3 regions of the Micromonospora sp. NPDC051141 genome follow, and region 3 is predicted to be linked to each of the others. Evidence: riboswitches for the same ligand, from Rfam matches in the RefSeq annotation. Region 3 holds a riboswitch; each other region holds the start of a gene.
What was found. A riboswitch is a leader RNA that binds a small molecule or an ion and turns the genes downstream of it on or off. The one in region 3 is predicted to bind S-adenosylmethionine.

Region 1 (5,511 bases), on a different contig from region 3:
GCCGACCGGCTCGCCGTCGAGGCGGGCGACGAGCCACCGCCCGTCGATGCCGGGCATCGGGTGCCGGAGCAGCGCCTCGAACCGCCGCCGGCAGGTCGGCGGCAGGTCCGGCTCGTCGACGGCGCGGGCCGCTTCCGCGATCCGGTACGCCGCGTCGAGCGTCGGCAGGTCGGCCGCGTCCAGCGGGGTGACGGTCAGGCCCATGGCGGCGAGCCTGCCCCGGAAGAAGCGACAGGGCCAGCGGTTTTCCGCTGGCCCTGTCCTACGTTGGTCGGGAGGGACGTCCGCACAACGCCTCCGGCGTTGGGTCGCAAAACTTAGAAAAGTCTCCGGCGAATGCCCTCCCGCACCGAGCATCTTGCGCCGTCCGGTTCCTGCCGTCAAGTCCTGCGGTGACAGTTTTCCGACACGCGCCGCACATCCCCCGTCACCCCTGGTCGCCCGCGATCCCCCTCCCGGGCGAGCCCCACCACACCACGCTCGGCCACCCGCCACCACGCTCGGCCCCCCACCCGCCGCGCTCGGCCGCCCGCCCGCCCGGCTCGCGAGTTGACCAAGGAGTTTGCGTCGGGTCAGTCCCACGCGCTGACGCAAACTCCTTGATCAACCTGCCGGCGGGCCGGCGGGCCGGCGGGCCGGCGGGGGTGGGGTGGGGTGGGGTGGGGGGATCGGGGTGGGGGTCAGCCCAGGAGGCCGGCGTCGCGGGCGGCGCGGAGGCTGGGCTTGATGCGGTGCGTGGGGCCGGAGGCGGCGGCCACCGCGTCAAGCGTCTTGAGGCCCTCGCCGGTGTTGAAGATCACCGTCTCCGCGGCCGGGTCCAGCCGGCCCGACTCCACCAGCTTGCGCAGCACCGCCACCGTCACGCCGCCCGCCGTCTCGGCGAACACGCCGGTGGTACGCGCCAGCAACGTGATCCCGGCGCGGATCTCGTCGTCGTCGGCGTACTCCATCCAGCCACCGGTGCGGCGGACCGCCTCCAGCGCGTAGACGCCGGCGGCCGGGTCGCCGATGTTGAGCGACTTGGCGATGCCGGTCGGCTTGACCGGGACGATGGTGTCGCGGTCGTCGTGCAGCGCGGTGGCGATCGGGTTGCAGCCGGCGGACTGCGCGCCGAACACCTTCCAGCCGCCGGCCGGCGCCTCGACCAGGCCGATCTCCACCAGCTCGGTGAACGCCTTGTCGATCTTGGTGAGCAGCTCGCCACTGGCCATCGGGATCACCACCTGGGCCGGGATCCGCCAGCCGAGCTGCTCGGCCACCTCGTAGCCGAGCGTCTTGGAGCCCTCGGCGTAGAAGGGCCGCACGTTCACGTTGACGAACGCGGTGTCCTCGAACTCGTCGGTCTCCACCAGTTCGCCGCAGAGCCGGTTCACGTCGTCGTACGAGCCGTCGATGGCGACCAGGTCACCGCCGTAGACGGCGGTGGTGACCACCTTGCCCTGCTCCAGGTCACTGGGGATGAAGACCACCGATGGCACCCCGGCACGGGCCGCGTGCGCGGCGACCGAGTTGGCCAGGTTGCCGGTGGACGCGCAGGCGTAGCGGGTGAAGCCGAGCGCCCGGGCGGCGGTCAGCGCCACCGACACCACCCGGTCCTTGAACGAGTGGGTGGGGTTGGCGCTGTCGTCCTTCACCCACAGCGGCGCGGTGATGCCCAGCTCGGCGGCGAGGTGGCCGGCGGCGACCAGCGGGGTCAGCCCCGGGTCGAGGGTGACCCGGGTGGCCGGGTCCTGACCGGCCGGGAGCAGGGCGGCGTAGCGCCAGATGCTGTTCGGGCCGGCCTCGATCTGCTCCCGGGTGACGGCGGCCAGGGCGGCGGTGTCGTAGTCGACCTCCAGCGGGCCGAAACACTCGTAGCAGGCGTGCTGGGCGGCCAGCGGGTAGCGCGCGGAACAGGCGCGACAGACCAGGGCGCGGGCCGGGCTGCGGGAGGTGTCGATGCCGGGGACGGCGGAGAGCGTCGACGTCATGTCGAGGAAATTCCTCTCATCTTTCCCCGCATCGCCGGGTGCGGCGGGGACGGAATTGGCACCTGCCCGCAGGGCGCTCGACGTCGAGCGTGCGGGTGGTTGCCGGGGCGTCGTCGGGCCGTATCCCTCAGCCCCTCTGGATGAGGTATGCAGTTGTGGCGTCGAGTCTATGCGCCGTCCGCCGCGCCGCCACCCGGGGTCCCACGCAGTGGGCCGCCCCACCGATCCCGCCTCCCGCCCCTGACCTCGATCGATCATGAGGTTGCCGGCGACAAATCGGATGCCGTCCGCCGTCAACCTCATGATCGCCGGGAGGTGGCGGGCCGCAGGACGGACGCAGGGGTGACATGATCGCTGGATGCGACGTTCGGCCGGCCTTGTCGGAGGGCTCGCCGGGGTTGCGCTGCTGGCGGGCTGCGCCGGGACGCCGGCACCGGTCGACCCGCTGCCCACGCCACCGGAGCGGCCGGGGGCCGAGGTCGCGCCGTCCCCCTCGGTGGCCTGCACCCCGGAGGGCATCCGGATCACCGAGCTGGGCGTGAGCGCCGCGATGGGGTTGCGGGCCATGGGCCTGGACCTGGTCAACTGCGGAACCCAGCCGTACGCGCTGCGCGGCTACCCGGCGGTCAGCCTGCGGGACGCCGACGGGGACCCGATCAAGGTCAGGATCATCCCGGGCGCGACCGGGATCACCTCCGGCTTCGACGCCCCACCCACCCGGCTCGTGCTGCGCCCCGGCGAACGGGCCGGCGCCGCGCTGCTCTGGCGTAACACGGTCACCGATCCGGCCGTGGTGGCCACCGAGGGCGCCCAGCTCGACGTCGCGTCGGTGGCCGGCAGGCCGGCGTACGAGGTGGCGCTGGACGGGACGATCGACCTCGGCAACACCGGCCGGCTCGGGGTCAGCGCCTGGAAGCGCCGCGACCCGGACCCGACCACGAAACCGGTCACGCCGAGCGCTCCGCCCTCCTCGGCCGTTACGCCGGACAATCCGCTGTAGCCGGTCAGCCCGTCACTCGGCAGCATCCGGCACGAACACACCCAGACCCTGGTGGCCGTACAACTCTCCGGTCTCGATCAGGATCGTGATGGCCTGCCGCACAGTGGACTGACTGCCCACCTCATACAGGTCAGCCAACTCCTTGGTGGAGGGCAGCTTGTGTCCGGGTGGCCACTCGCCATCGGCGATGCGCCGCCTGATATCGGCGATGATCCTGCGGTAGTGCGGTTCGAACCGGCGCGGTGTGGACATGCAGGTACTCCCAGCTAGGCATGCCCATCTGATCACGGGGCCAGGAGAAACCTCAAGCGCATCGTTGACTTTACCAGCATTATCGGTAAAGCTGCCCACGGAGCGCCCAGCTAGGCACTGGTCGATCCTCCCGGCCGGGGCGGCGCAGATCTCCACCGGAATTCGCGCTGTCCCGGCACCCCGCCAGGCGAAGGAGACGTGGTGTGACGGAGGCGGAAACGAGTGCGGAGGCGCCCACCGCCAACGCGATCTGGGCGGCCGAGCAGGTCACCGGTGAGCTGCGGGAGGCGTACCTCGGAGTGGCCGCCGCCACCGTGCTGCTGGAGCGCGTCGGCGCGGGCTGCGCCCATCCGGCGATCAAGCTGGCCCGGCGCAGCGGCGAGGACGCCCTCGACCTGGCCGGGGACGCGGAATTCCAGGTCAGCGACGGGGTACGCCGGCTGCGCGTCGCCGCCGGCCACCGGGAGACCGCCACCATCGGCGGGCTGGTCGAGGCGCTCGACGAGGTGCGGGACCGGTTGGGCGCGGCGGCCGATCGGATCGGGCGGCTCCCGGCCCGGATCACCGCCGCCGGGCAGCAGCTCTCCTATGCGGGCCGCGCCGACGACCCGGTTACCGGGACGACCGTCCGGCAGTGGCGGGACGGCGCCGAACGCCTCACCCTGATGGCGGAGAGCCTGACGTCGGCCGCGGCGGCGCTGTCGTCGTACACCGAGGGGTTGACCGACGGGGGTCGACCACGGTGACCGAGCCGCACTGGATCATCCACCTGCCCACCACGCTGACCAGCGTGGACGAGGCCGCCGCGCTCTCCATGGCGCTGCGCCGCTCGCTCGGTCACGTGCTCGCCATCGACTTCGGCGAGACCACGCTGTCCGAGGAGGACCGGCAGTCGGTGCGTACCAGGGTCTGGTGCGACGCCCCGCTCCCCCGTTCCCGACGCTGCTCCCTCCCGGTCACCCATTCCGGCCGCTGCCGCTGACAGATCTTGGTACGGAACCGCCCCCGGAGGGGCGCTCCCGTACCAAGATTTCGGGCACGCGGCGGGTCAGGCCGGGACGGAGGCGCGGCGGGTCGCCGGGGTGGGGTCGGCGGGGGCGCGGCGGCGGGAGATCAGCGCGTCGAGCGCCCAGGTGCCGGGGCCGAGCACCGCGACCAGCAGGAACGACCAGCAGAAGAGCGCGGCCAGCTCGCCGCCGTTCTTCATCGGCAGCAGGCCGTGCGGCTGGTGCACCACGAAGTACGCGTAGGCCATCGAGCCGGAGGCGAGCAGTGCCGCGGGCCGGGTGGCCAGGCCGACGAGCACGAGCGCGCCGCAGACGAGCTGGATCAGCGCGGCCCACCAGCCGGGCCAGGTGCCGGCGGGAACCGCGCCGCCGGTGGCCGGGTTGCCGCCGAGTATGCCGAAGATCGACGCCGCGCCGTGGAGCAGGAAGAGAAAGCCGACGACGATGCGGAACAGGGAGAGCACGGGACCGTTCAACTGCGCCGGGACCATGGGAAACCTCCTGGGACGGGTATGGGAAGACGTCCAGGATGGCCGGCTCAAACATCGAAGGTAATAAATTCCTTGCTAGCGGGACAATCTTGTGGGAACGCTCCCATGATATGGGCAACGCACGTTGGGAGGGGCCCCCTCCTCTACCAGATGCGTTAAGTGGGGGCCCCTCCTTGCACCTCAGCTCGTGATGTCCTTGCGGGTGAAGCGCCAGAACGCGAGCCCCCAGAACAGCGTGGCGTAGACGACCGCCGAGATCGCGCCCTTGACCACGTCGTCGGTCTGCATCGGCGACGACAGCAGCCCCAGCCAGGCGCTGCTGTAGTGGGTCGGCAGCAGGTTGCGCAGTCCGCCCAGCGCGGTGATCTGGTCGAGGATGCTGGACAGGATCCAGAGCAGCACCGCCCCACCGACCGCGCCGAGCGCCGCGTCCGTGGTCACCGAGAGCAGGAACGCCAGGCCGGCCACCACCAGCAGCACCACCGCCAGGTAGCCGAGCACGCCGAGCAGCCGCAGCAGCCCGTCGGCCGGGGCCAGCTCCGCGGAGACCTGACTGCTCAGCGGCTCCCAGCCGTAGCGCAGCGTGCCGGCGAGCAGCGCGGTGCCGGCCAGCAGGACCAACGCCAGAGCGGAGTACGCGAGCGCCACCACCAGCTTCACCGCCAGCAGCCGGGCCCGGGGCACCGGCACGGCGAGCAGGTAGCGCAGGCTCCCCCAGCTCGCCTCGCTGGCCACCGTGTCCCCGCAGAACAGCGCCACCACCACGACCAGCAGGAACGACGCCGACACCA
Region 2 (5,511 bases), on a different contig from region 3:
GTCGGCGTCCTCGTCGGCGACGTGCTGATCTACTTCCTCGGCACCGGCGCCTGGCAGCTCGCGCTGGTGGTGACCTCGGCGATCCTGCTGACCATCTTCGCCGGGGCGAGCGTGGCCATCGTGATCCAGGCGGCGGCCACCGCGGTGCTGATCGTGACGCTCAGCCCGTCCACCCAGAACCTGGAGTTCCCGCGCTTCGTCGACGCCTTCATCGGCGGCAGCATCGCGCTGCTGGTGACCGCCGTCCTGCTCCCGCTCAACCCGCTCCGGGTGATCAACCGGGCCGCCCGGCCGGCGCTGGACCTGCTCGCCGAGCAGCTCGACGTGTGCGCCGAGGCGCTGCGCAACCGGGACCGGGGCGCGGCCCAGCGGGCGCTGTTCCGGCTCCGGGAGAACAAGGAGGAGCTGGCCGCGCTCAGCGAGGCGATCGAGGGCGCGAAGGAGACCATCACCATCTCGCCGGCCCGCTGGCACCGGCGCAGCGAGCTGACCCACTACGCGGAGGCGGCCGAGCCGATCGACCGGGCGATGCGCAACAGCGGCACGCTGATCCGCCGCGCGGTCACCATGATCGAGGACGAGGAGTCGATCCCCGAGCCGATGCCCGACTCCGTCGCCCACCTCGCCGAGTCGGTACGCCTGCTCCGGCACGAGTTCGCCGTCGGCGAGGAGCCGGAGCAGGCCCGGGAGCGGGCGCTGCGGGCGGTCAGCGAGGCCAGCCGGGCGTACGCCGAGGGGGTCGGCTTCTCCGGCAGCGTGGTGATCGCCCAGGTGCGGACCGCCGCCAGCGACCTGATGGTGGCGTCCGGCATCGACCAGGAGGAGGCGAACCGCCTGGTCCGGCAGGCGTTCCACGGAAAGGACCAGCCCGCCGACGCGTCCCCCACCGCCCCGCCGGTCGGCTGACCGTCCCCACCCCGCTCAACGCGGACCGGGGAGGGCGGCCAGCGCGGTCAGGAGGGTGTCGATCTCGTGGACGGTGGTGCCCAGGCCGAGGCTCGCGCGCAGCGCGGTGGGCGGCAGGTCGGTGCGGGCCGAGCGGGCGGCGGCCTCGGTCAGCAGCCGGCGGGTCAGCGGATGGGCGCAGAACAGGCCGTCCCGCACGCCGATCCGGTGCCGGGCCGCCAGGTGTGCGGCCACCTCGGCGGAGTCCCGCCCGGCGATCACGAAGCTGACGATGCCCACCCGGGGCGCGTCCGGGCCGAACGTGCGCAGCTCCACCACGTCCGGCAGCGCGGCCAGGCCGGACCGCAGCCGGGACAGCAGCGCCTGCTCCCGGGCGTGCAGCGCGGTCCGGTCCGCCGCCGAGAACGCCGCGCAGACCGCCGCCAGCGCCACCGCGCCGAGCAGGTTCGGAGTGCCGCCCTCGTGCCGGGCCGGGCCGGTCACCCACCGCACCTCGTGGGTGGCCGCGCCGACGTGACCGGTGGCCCCGCCGCCGGCCAGGTACGGCGCGGCGGCGTCCAGCCAGTCCGCGCGCCCGACCAGCACGCCGGCGCCGAACGGGGCGTACAGCTTGTGGCCGGAGAGCGCCAGGTAGTCCACGTCCAGCGTGGCCACGTCGACCGGGGCGTGCGGGGCGAGTTGCGCGGCGTCGACCAGGACGCGTGCGCCGTACCGGTGGGCCACCCGGGCCAGCTCGGCGACCGGCCAGCGCTCGCCGGTGACGTTGCTGGCGCCGGTCACCGCGACCAGCACCGGCCGGCCGGGCCGGGCGTCACGGGCCAGCTCGGCCAGCGCCAGGCTCAGCGACCGGACCGCGCCGGCCGGGCTGTCCGGCACCGGCAGTCGGACCGAGCCGCGCGGCCAGGGGAGCAGGTTCGCGTGGTGCTCCCCGCCGAACGTGACCACCGTGGTACCGGCCGGCAGCGCCCGGGCCAGCAGGTTCACCGCGTCCGTGGTGTTCCGGGTGAAGATCACGTGGTCGGTGGGACGCGCGCCGACGAAGTCCGCCACGGTCTGCCGGGCCCGCTCGTAGGCGAGCGTGCAGCGCCGGGACAGCGCGCCCGCGCCGCGGTGCACGCTCGCGTACCACGGCAGCAGCTCGGCCACCGCGTCGGCCGCGGCCCGCGCGCACGGCGCGCTGGCGGCGTGGTCCAGGTTGATCTCTCCCGGTACGCCGAGCACGCCGAGCGGGTCCGGCCGGACCGGCACGGGCAGCGTGGGGAGGGCGGGTACGAGGGTGACGGTCATGGCGGAGCCTCCGGGTCACAGGGGACCCCGGGGTGCCGGGACGGGGTCCGCGCTTGCCCAGCACGCGACGCGGCGCTGGGCCCGGTCATCACCCGGGGCACCCCACCGCGAACTCGACGAGGGTTGCCGGCCAGCAAGCCGGGGCTTGACGCTGGCGCTCGTGACCTGCCCGGCAGCATAGCCGTCACGATGCGGCCGGACCAGTGGGGCGCGGGTGGCTACGCTGACCGCATGGCCGTCACCCCGCCCGGCGGAGCACCGCCGCCGCCCGCGCCCGCCGTCCCGCCGCCCGGGGCGTCGACGCCGCGCATGCCGCTGCGCCGGCTCGGCTGGCGGCGCTTCCTGGCGCTGGCCGCGGTGGTGCTGCTGATCGCGGCCGGCGCGCTGTTCATGGTCTTCACGCTGGGCGAGAGCCTGGGCGCGGAGGCGCTGCTGGTCGGCGTGATCGCGGCGATCCTGCCGGTGCCGGTGCTGGTGTCCTGCTTCCTCTGGCTCGACCGTTACGAACCCGAGCCGCTGAAATACCTGATCTTCTGCTTCGCCTGGGGCGCGTTCGTCTCCACCGCCATCTCGCTGCTGGTCAACGAGACCGGGGCGCGACTGTTCGAGGACCGCGGGCTGCCCGCCGCGCTGACCGCCGTGCTCGTCGCGCCGTTCATCGAGGAGCTGACCAAGGCGGCCGGCCCGATCCTGCTGCTGATCTTCCGGCGCCGGGAGATCTCCGGGATCACCGACGGGCTGGTCTACTGCGGGCTCTCCGCGGTCGGCTTCGCCATGGTCGAGAACATCCTCTACCTGGGCGGGTACGGCTACCGCACCGGCGTGGAGGAGTACGGCCCGGCCACCGGCGCGCAGCAGGTGATCGCGATCTTCATCGTGCGGATCCTGCTCTTCGGCTTCGCCCACCCGCTGTTCACCTCGATGACCGGCGTCGGGCTGGGTGTCGCCGCGCGGACCGCCGACCGGCGGGTGCGGATCCTCGCCCCGCTCGCCGGCCTGCTGCTGGCCATGATGCTGCACGGCACCTGGAACCTGCTGCCGTCACTGGCCCAGGCCACCGGCCAGCAGGTGATCGTGCTCTACGGCTACCTCGGCGTCATGGTGCCCATCTTCTTCGGCATGGTCGGGCTGGCCGTCTGGCTGCGGGCCTGGGAGGGCCGGCTCACCGAGCGCACGCTGCCCGACTACGTCCGGGCCGGTTGGCTCACCCCGCCCGAGGTGGCGGCGCTGGGCAGCCTGGGCCGGCGGCACGCGGCCCGCACCTGGGCCCGGCGGGTGGCCGGCGACGGCGGCGTGAAGGCGATGCGTGGCTACCAGTTCGCCGCGACCCGGCTGGCGCTGCTGCGCGACGGGATGCGCCGAGGGCTGGACCGCAAGCCCGCCGAGCGGGACCGGACGGCACGGGAGGAACGGGAGCTGCTGGACGCGATCGCCGCGTACCGGTCGTTCTTCGTCGGCCGTGATCCGCAGGCGCCGGTCGGGGTCTGGGACGGGCAGCGCTACCACCTGCGGTTCCCGGACGGTTCCCGGCGGGCCGTCGAGGCGCCGGACGAGCCGGTGGTGCCGATCCCGGTGGTGCTGGCCCCACCGCCCCCGCCCCCGGGCTATGGCCCGCACGCCTGGCACCCGCACGGCTGAGCCGTACGGGTGGGGTCAGGCCATCAGGCCGGTGAGGAAGTCGCCGAGCCCCTGGGCGATGGCCATCAGCGCGGCCCCGATCCCCCGGAACAGCTGCGCCGCGCCGTCCGGCCGGAACGCCATGAAGTAGATCAGGAACGCGAGGAACCCCCAGGCGAGAATCCTCTTGATCACGATCGGCATGGTCCCTCCCCAGGGCGCACTGAGGTGCCTGGGCTTCCCGCCGGGCAGCGCCGCAAACGGCGCCGGGGGAGGGCTGGAGCTAGAGGTAGAGCCCGGTGGAGCCGGTCGCGCTGTCCTCCACCCGTTCCGCCGCCACCGCGTGCACGTCGCGCTCGCGCAGCAGCACGTACGCCCGGCCGTGCAGCTCGACCTCGGAGCGGTCGTCCGGGTCGAAGAGCACCCGGTCCCCGGACACGATCGAGCGCACGTGCGGCCCCACGCCGACCGCCGTGGCCCAGGCGAGCCGCTTGCCGACCGCCGCGGTCGCCGGGATCACGATGCCGGCGGTGGAGCGGCGTTCCCCCTCACCACCCTCGGTACGCACCAGCACGCGATCGTGCAGCAGGCGGATGGGCAGCCCGGCGTCGAGACTCTGGTCGGCGGTCACACGCCAGACGCTACCGCGTGCCGATCGGCCGCTTCCGTCGTGGTTGCCGGGAGCGGTGGCGGGGCAATGTGTGGCGGGACCGCCCTAGGGTGGGGCGGTCGGACGTATCCTGTCCCCCCCTGTGACGTGGGTGGGTCAACTGTGCGGGAGGTGCGCTTGAGCCGCTTCGAGCGGATGCGCGGACGGCTCCGCCGCGCGTACGAGACGGGTCGGGAGTCCGTGCGGGCCGGCCGGGAACAGGCGGACGCGGCGCCGGAGGGCGCGGGCCTGGCCACGCCCACCTCACCCGGTCCGACGGCGGCGCCGTCGGCGACCGTGGTGGGTGCCGAGCCGCCGGCCGCCATGCACAACTCGACGGTCAGCCGGGACGACACCGAGGTGCCGCACGCGCTGCGCATCGCCGCCGCCTGGTGCTGGCGGCTGATCGTGATCGGCATCGTCACCTGGGCACTCCTCAAGATCGTCGGCACGATCAGCATCGTGATCATCCCGTTGACCGTCGCGCTGTTGCTGTCGGCGCTGCTCGCCCCGGCGGTGGGCTGGCTGCTCAAGGCCCGGTTCCCCCGCTCGCTGGCGACCGGCGTGGTGCTGGTCGGCGGCCTGGCCGCGGTGATCGGCACGCTCACCCTGGTGGTCAACGAGTTCATCCAGGGCGTGCCGGAGCTGAGCGAGAAGTCCTCGCAGGGCGTCCGGCAGATCCAGGACTGGCTCAAGACCGGGCCGCTGCACCTGTCCGACAGCCAGCTCGACCGCTACATCAACGAGGCGCAGGCCTGGATCAACGGCAACACCGAGCGGTTCACCAGTGGCGCGCTCAGCACCGCGGCGACGCTCGCCGAGGTGCTCACCGGCACCGTCCTGGTGCTCTTCGCGACGTTCTTCTTCCTGCGCGACGGCAACAACATCTGGCGGTTCCTGGTCCGGCTGCTGCCGGTGGCCGCGCGCTGGAAGGTCGACGACGCCGGGCGCGCGTCCTGGGCGACGCTCGGCGCGTACGTGCGGGCCACCGTGCTCGTCGCGTTCATCGACGCCGTGGGCATCGGCATCTTCCTGGTCATCTTCGACATCCC
Region 3 (5,511 bases):
GGTCACCCACTCGACACGGTGGATGCCGCGCTCCCGGACCGCCCAGTCGATGACCACCCGGGCGGCCCGGGTGACCAGGCCCTGGCCCTCCGCGTCCGCCTCCAGCCAGCAGCCGGCCTCACAGACGCCGCGAGCGGTGCTCAGCGACACCAGCAGCACGCCACCGACGAGCGTGCCGCGCTGCCAGATGCCCCAGATCCCGCCGTCGTCGCGGGCCCACCGGTCCGCGTACGCCTGGAGGACCCGGCGGGCCGACTCGGCGTCGGTGGCCACGAAGGACGCGCCGACCCAGGGCGCGATGTGCTCCCGGCAGCGGTCGAGGTTGGCGAGGAACTCGTCGGCGTGCCAGGGCTGCAACGGTCGCAGCTCGGCGTCGTCGGTCAGGGCAAGCGCGAACATCCGTGCAACCTACCGGCCCACCGCGCGGTCCCGCCCGCCGATTTCGCCGCTCACTGTCGCATCTCGTACGCGCCGGCCAGGTCGGCCACCCGCTGCCACGTCCGGGCGCTGCGATCGGCGTCGACCACCGGGCGGCGGATGTGGGCGAGCGCCCAGGCGGCCTGCTCGTCGGTGGTGGCCGGTTTGCCGTGCAGCTCGGTGGCGTAGCCGGAGAAGTCCCGGACCAGCAGGTCGAAGATCTCGTCGAGCAGGTCCGGGTCGAGACCGGTCAGCTCCGCCTGCTCCAGGACGAGCTGACCGTAGACCACGAGCGCGAAGAGCTGGCCGATGGTGAGCAGGAAGTCCAGGTCGCGCTGCTGCGTCTCGTCCGGCGCGTGCGTGGCGAGCAGCGTGACCAGCCCGTCGGCCTGTTCCCGGAACCGGGCCACGTTGGGCAGGTGGGCGTGCGCGTCGTAGGCGGCGCGCCAGTCGTGGAACCGGATCGCGCCGAGGCCACGTGCCGGGCCCTGCCGGAACAGGAACGTGTCGTCGGCCGCGTCCCGCCGGGTCGGCACCGCCGGGTGTTCGGTGGGTCGGAACAGGTAGTTGGGCATGAACTTGAGGATCAGCGCCAGGTTGACGTGGACGGTGCCCTCCAGCTTCGGCAGGCCGCGGATGTCCTTGGCGGCCTTGTCGAAGTAGGTGTCGGCCTCGAAGCCCTTGGCGGCGATGACGTCCCAGAGCAGGTCGATCACCTTCTCGCCCTCGGTGGTGACCTTCATCTTGGTCATCGGGTTGAACAGCAGGTACCGGCGGTCGTCCGGGCCGGCCGAGCGGAAGTAGTCGACCGCCCGGTCGCTGAACAGCTTCATCGCCACCAGCCGGGCGTACGCGTCGGTCAACTCGCGGCGCACGTGCGGGAAGTCGGTGACCCGCCGGCCGTACAGCACCCGGCCGTGGGCGTGGCTGACCGCCTCGTACATGGCGTGCTCGCAGATGCCGACGGACGCGGTGCAGAGGTTGAACTTGCCGACGTTGACCGTGTTCAGCGCGGCGTCGAACGCGGCCGGCCCGGTGTGCAGCACGTCCTCGGCGCGCACCGGGTAGTCCGCCAGCCGGAACTCGGAGACGTACATCTGGGCGGCGACCACGTTGCGGACCAGCCGGTACGCCGGGTGCCGGCTGTCGGCGGCGAAGAACACGTACCCCTCGGGGCCCTCGACGTCGGCGCGCCGGCCGAAGACCGAGACCAGCCCGGCGACGTTGCCGTTGCCGATGTAGTACTTGCCGCCGGTGGCCCGGAAACCACCCGCGCCGTCGGGGGTGAGCAGCATGTCGGTGGCGTAGATGTCGGCGCCGTGCGGACGCTCGGAGAGGCCGAACGCCATCACGTGCCCCTGGTCGAGCAGCTCGGCGGCACGGGCCCGGGCGGCGGCGTTGCCGCTCTGCCACACCGGCCCGAGGCCGAGCACGGTGACCTGCCAGGTGTACCAGTAGCCGAGCCCGTAGAAGCCGAGGATCTCGCTGAGCGCGGCGTTGCGGGCGGTGTCCCAGCGCTTGTCGGCGTCGTCGCCGCCGTCGGCGGACGGGGTGAGGAACGTGGCGAAGAGGCGTTCCCGGGCGGCGAAGTCGAGGAAGTCGGCGTACCACTCGCGGGCGTGGTAACTGTCGACCAGGGCGCGCTTGCCCCGGGTCTCGAACCAGTCGATGGTGGCGCGCAGCAGCCGCCGCGAGGTCTCGTCGAGGTCGGCGGGGTCGTAGTGGTGCGGATGGAACAGCAGCGGGTCGCTCACGCGGGGGGCCTTTCCGGGTCGAGGTCGCGGAGGGTGGCCAGGACGTCGTCCAGCCAGGTCAGCACCATCCGCTCGTACGCGATGCCGCCGCGCAGCACCACGTGCTGCAACGCCGCCCGGGCGTCGGGTGCGGCGGAGCCGAAGTCGCGGCGCTCGCCGGCCAGGTAGCCGGCGAGGACGGTCTCGTGGTCGCCGCGGTAGCGCTCGACCTCGGCGACCAGGAGCGCGCGCCCGGCCGCGTCGTCGAACGCGGCGCCCCGGATCTTGACGGCCAGTTCGTGCCGGACCGCCTCCGGGCGCACCGGAGCGTGCAGCCAGCCGACCAGCGCGGCCCGGCCGGTCGGGGTGACCGACCAGAGCTTCTTGTCCGGCAAGCCCTCCTGACCGATCTCCTCACCGGTGATCCGGTCGTCCTCGGCGAGTTGCTTGAGGACCCGGTAGATCTGCTGGTGCGTGGCGGTCCAGAAGCGCCCGATCGAGCGGTCGAAGCGACGGGCCAGCTCGTAGCCGGAGGCGGGTTGCTCCAACAGCGAGACGAGGATGGCGTGCTCCAGCGACATGCCGGCCATCATGCTATGCACTTTGTTGCATAGCAACACCTAGCCCGGCAGGCACTCCCGCACGGCCGCGAACTGCGCCACGGTCAGGTAGGACGGGTTCGCCGCCTGCGGCTGCCGGAAGACCTCCGCGCCGGCCAGCCGGGGGTCGGCGCGCAGCACGTCACGACGCACCCGCAGCGGCTCGTCGAGGACGGTCAGGTCCAGCGGCAGCGTCCACGGCCCGCCCGGCTCCCCCGGCTGCGGCTCGCCGGCCACCCGACCCAGACCCCACACGCCGTACGGGAGTCGGCCCCGGCTGCCGCTGGCCCAGAACACCACCGGCTGGCCGGCGCGCATCAGGCGGATCCGGTAGCCGGGACGCACACACCAGCCGGTCACGGTCGGGTCGGCGGCGAAGCGGGCGGCCAGGTCCGTCTTCTCCGCGTTGCCCTTGATCAGCCAGGCGCCGAGATCGTCGAGGGTCACCCGCGGGGAGGTCATCCGGCCATTCTGCGTCCCGGTGGCCGGAGCCGCCCGGTAAGGCGCGGCCGTGAGGGTGGTCATAACGGCTGGACGACCGGCGCACCGGTGCTGCTAGCCTTTCGGCAGGTCATGAGCGCCAGCGTCAAGCCCCGGCTCGCTGGCCGGCAACCCTCCGCCACGGTGGGGTGCTCCGGGTGAGGACCAGGCGCCGGCCGCAGTCGGCGCAAGCGTGGCCTGGCACCCAGGTCAGCACCGACGGACCAGGGAGACCCATGTTCGCACCACCCCCCATCCGGACCGGCCCCGCGCTGGTCAGGCGTCGCCACGTCGACCTGATGCGGGTGTGCAGCGACCGCTGTCGCGACGCGCGCTGAGCGACCGCTCCACCCTTTCCGATCCACCCTTCCGGCTCCGCCGTGCCTGGCGGCGCCGGCACCGGCACGCGTCCCGCGTGTTCGTCCACTCTGGAGAGACATCGTGCGTATCCGTACCGCCCTGACCCGCGTCGCCGCGCTCGGCGCCGCCGCCGTGCTCGCCGCCACCGCGCTGACCGCCTGCGGCGGGTCGGCCGACGACGCGGCCGACAACCCGTACGGCCTGCGGCAACCCGGTGTGATCCGGGCCGGCACGCTCACCGACGCCCCGCCGAACGTCTTCCTCAAGGACGGCGAGTTCACCGGCTTCGACAACGACCTGCTGCGCGCCGTCGCCGGGAAGGTCGGCCTGCGGGTGGAGTTCGTCGGCACCGACTTCTCCGCGCTGCTCGCCCAGGTCAACAACCGCAAGTTCGACGTGGGCAGCTCCTCGATCACGGTCACCGAGGCGCGGAAGAAGACCGTCGACTTCGGCAACGGCTACGACTTCGGCTACTTCGGCCTGGACGTGCCGGCCGGCTCCGCGATCACCGGCTTCGACCAGCTCGCCGGCAAGCGCGTGGTGGTGGTCCAGGGCACCGTGCAGGACGACTTCGCCACCAGGGAGAAGCTGAACCCGGTGCGGGTGCCCGACTACAACGGCGCGGTCAACCAGCTCAAGGCCGGCACCGCCGACGCCTGGATCGCGCCCGCCGAGATCGGCGACAAGTCCGCGGCCGACAGCGCCGGCAAGATCAAGGTCGCGGCGAAGCAGCTCAGCCCCGCGCCGACCGCGTACGCGGTGGCGAAGGGCAACGACAGACTGCGCGAGGCGCTGGACAAGGGCCTCGACCAGGTGATCGCCGACGGCACCTGGAGCCGCCTCCAGGAGCGGTACTACCCGGGGCGGCCGATCCCGGCCGACTTCACCCCCGGCAGCGGATCGGTCGCCGTGCCGTCGCCGTCGGCGGCCTCCTGAGTCGGTAACCGGGCACGAGCGGGACGGACGGAGCGGACATGGATCCACTGAGCACCCTCTGGGAGACGTTCTTCGACTGGGGGTCGATGCGCGAGGCGCTGCCCGAGATGCTGACCGTCGGGCTGCCGAACACGCTGGTCCTGGCCGCCTCCGCCGCCCTGCTCGGCTCGGTGCTGGGCATGCTGCTGGCGGTCGCCGGCATCTCGCGTACCCGATGGTTGCGGTGGCCGGCCCGGGTCTACACCGACGTGTTCCGCGGCCTGCCGGCCGCGGCCACCATCCTGCTCATCGGCGTCGGCCTCGCGCCGCTGGGCATGGAGGTGTGGGGCCCGAACCCCTACCCGCTGGGCGTGCTGGCGCTGTCGCTCATCGCCGCCGCCTACCTCGGCGAGATCTTCCGGGCCGGCATTCTGAGCGTGGAGACCGCCCAGTTGGAGGGCGCCCGGGCGCTCGGCTTCTCCTGGGCCGAGTCGATGCGGCTGGTGATCATCCCGCAGGGCGTACGCCGGGTGCTGCCCGCCTGGGTCAACCAGCTCATCGCGTTGATCAAGGACTCCAGCCTGGTCTACTTCCTCGGCCTGCTGGCCAGCCAGCGGGAGCTGTTCCGGATCGGGCAGGACTACGCGGCGAACACCGGTAACCAGTCCGCGCTGCTGCTGGCCGGCCTCTGCTACCTGCTGCTGACCGTGCCGCTGACGCACGCGGTCAACTGGCTGGACCGGCGGCTGCGCCAGGGCCGCCCGGCCGCCCCGCCGCCCGAGCCCGACACCGACCTGACGCCGGCCGGCGTCACCCCGACCGGAAGGGACCCACGATGAGCACCGGCACCGTCACCTCGGTCAGTCTCGCCGTCCGCGACGTGCACCTGGCCTTCGGCGCGCACCGGGTGCTGCGCGGCGCGGACCTGGACGTGGCCCGGGGCGGCGCCGCCTGCGTGATCGGACCGTCCGGCTCCGGAAAGTCCACGCTGCTGCGCACGATCAACC

Region 1: linked by a shared signal. The riboswitch ahead of thrC (threonine synthase) and the one ahead of ACIA6B_RS18670 (ABC transporter substrate-binding protein) in region 3 are both predicted to bind S-adenosylmethionine.
Region 2: linked by a shared signal. The riboswitch ahead of ACIA6B_RS15405 (aminotransferase class V-fold PLP-dependent enzyme) and the one ahead of ACIA6B_RS18670 (ABC transporter substrate-binding protein) in region 3 are both predicted to bind S-adenosylmethionine.

What each region holds. Positions count from the first base shown of each region.
Region 1 covers NZ_JBITFD010000007.1:81,507-87,017, forward strand. The annotation lists gene ACIA6B_RS15480 (GNAT family N-acetyltransferase) at 1-204, opposite strand, end outside; gene thrC (threonine synthase) at 681-1,970, opposite strand; SAM riboswitch class I at 1,984-2,117, opposite strand; gene ACIA6B_RS15490 (DUF4232 domain-containing protein) at 2,329-2,970, shown strand; gene ACIA6B_RS15495 (winged helix-turn-helix domain-containing protein) at 2,983-3,222, opposite strand; gene ACIA6B_RS15500 (hypothetical protein) at 3,426-3,968, shown strand; gene ACIA6B_RS15505 (hypothetical protein) at 3,965-4,204, shown strand; gene ACIA6B_RS15510 (DoxX family protein) at 4,271-4,720, opposite strand; gene ACIA6B_RS15515 (ABC transporter permease) at 4,901-5,511, opposite strand, start outside.
Region 2 covers NZ_JBITFD010000007.1:59,707-65,217, reverse strand. The annotation lists gene ACIA6B_RS15410 (aromatic acid exporter family protein) at 1-906, shown strand, start outside; gene ACIA6B_RS15405 (aminotransferase class V-fold PLP-dependent enzyme) at 922-2,193, opposite strand; SAM riboswitch class IV at 2,238-2,359, opposite strand; gene ACIA6B_RS15400 (PrsW family intramembrane metalloprotease) at 2,383-3,831, shown strand; gene ACIA6B_RS15395 (hypothetical protein) at 3,847-4,014, opposite strand; gene ACIA6B_RS15390 (GroES family chaperonin) at 4,094-4,441, opposite strand; gene ACIA6B_RS15385 (AI-2E family transporter) at 4,616-5,511, shown strand, end outside.
Region 3 covers NZ_JBITFD010000009.1:139,586-145,096, reverse strand. The annotation lists gene ACIA6B_RS18690 (GNAT family N-acetyltransferase) at 1-399, opposite strand, end outside; gene ACIA6B_RS18685 (acyl-CoA dehydrogenase family protein) at 450-2,171, opposite strand; gene ACIA6B_RS18680 (PadR family transcriptional regulator) at 2,168-2,731, opposite strand; gene ACIA6B_RS18675 (hypothetical protein) at 2,771-3,211, opposite strand; SAM riboswitch class IV at 3,319-3,429, shown strand; gene ACIA6B_RS18670 (ABC transporter substrate-binding protein) at 3,671-4,525, shown strand; gene ACIA6B_RS18665 (amino acid ABC transporter permease) at 4,564-5,343, shown strand; gene ACIA6B_RS18660 (amino acid ABC transporter ATP-binding protein) at 5,340-5,511, shown strand, end outside.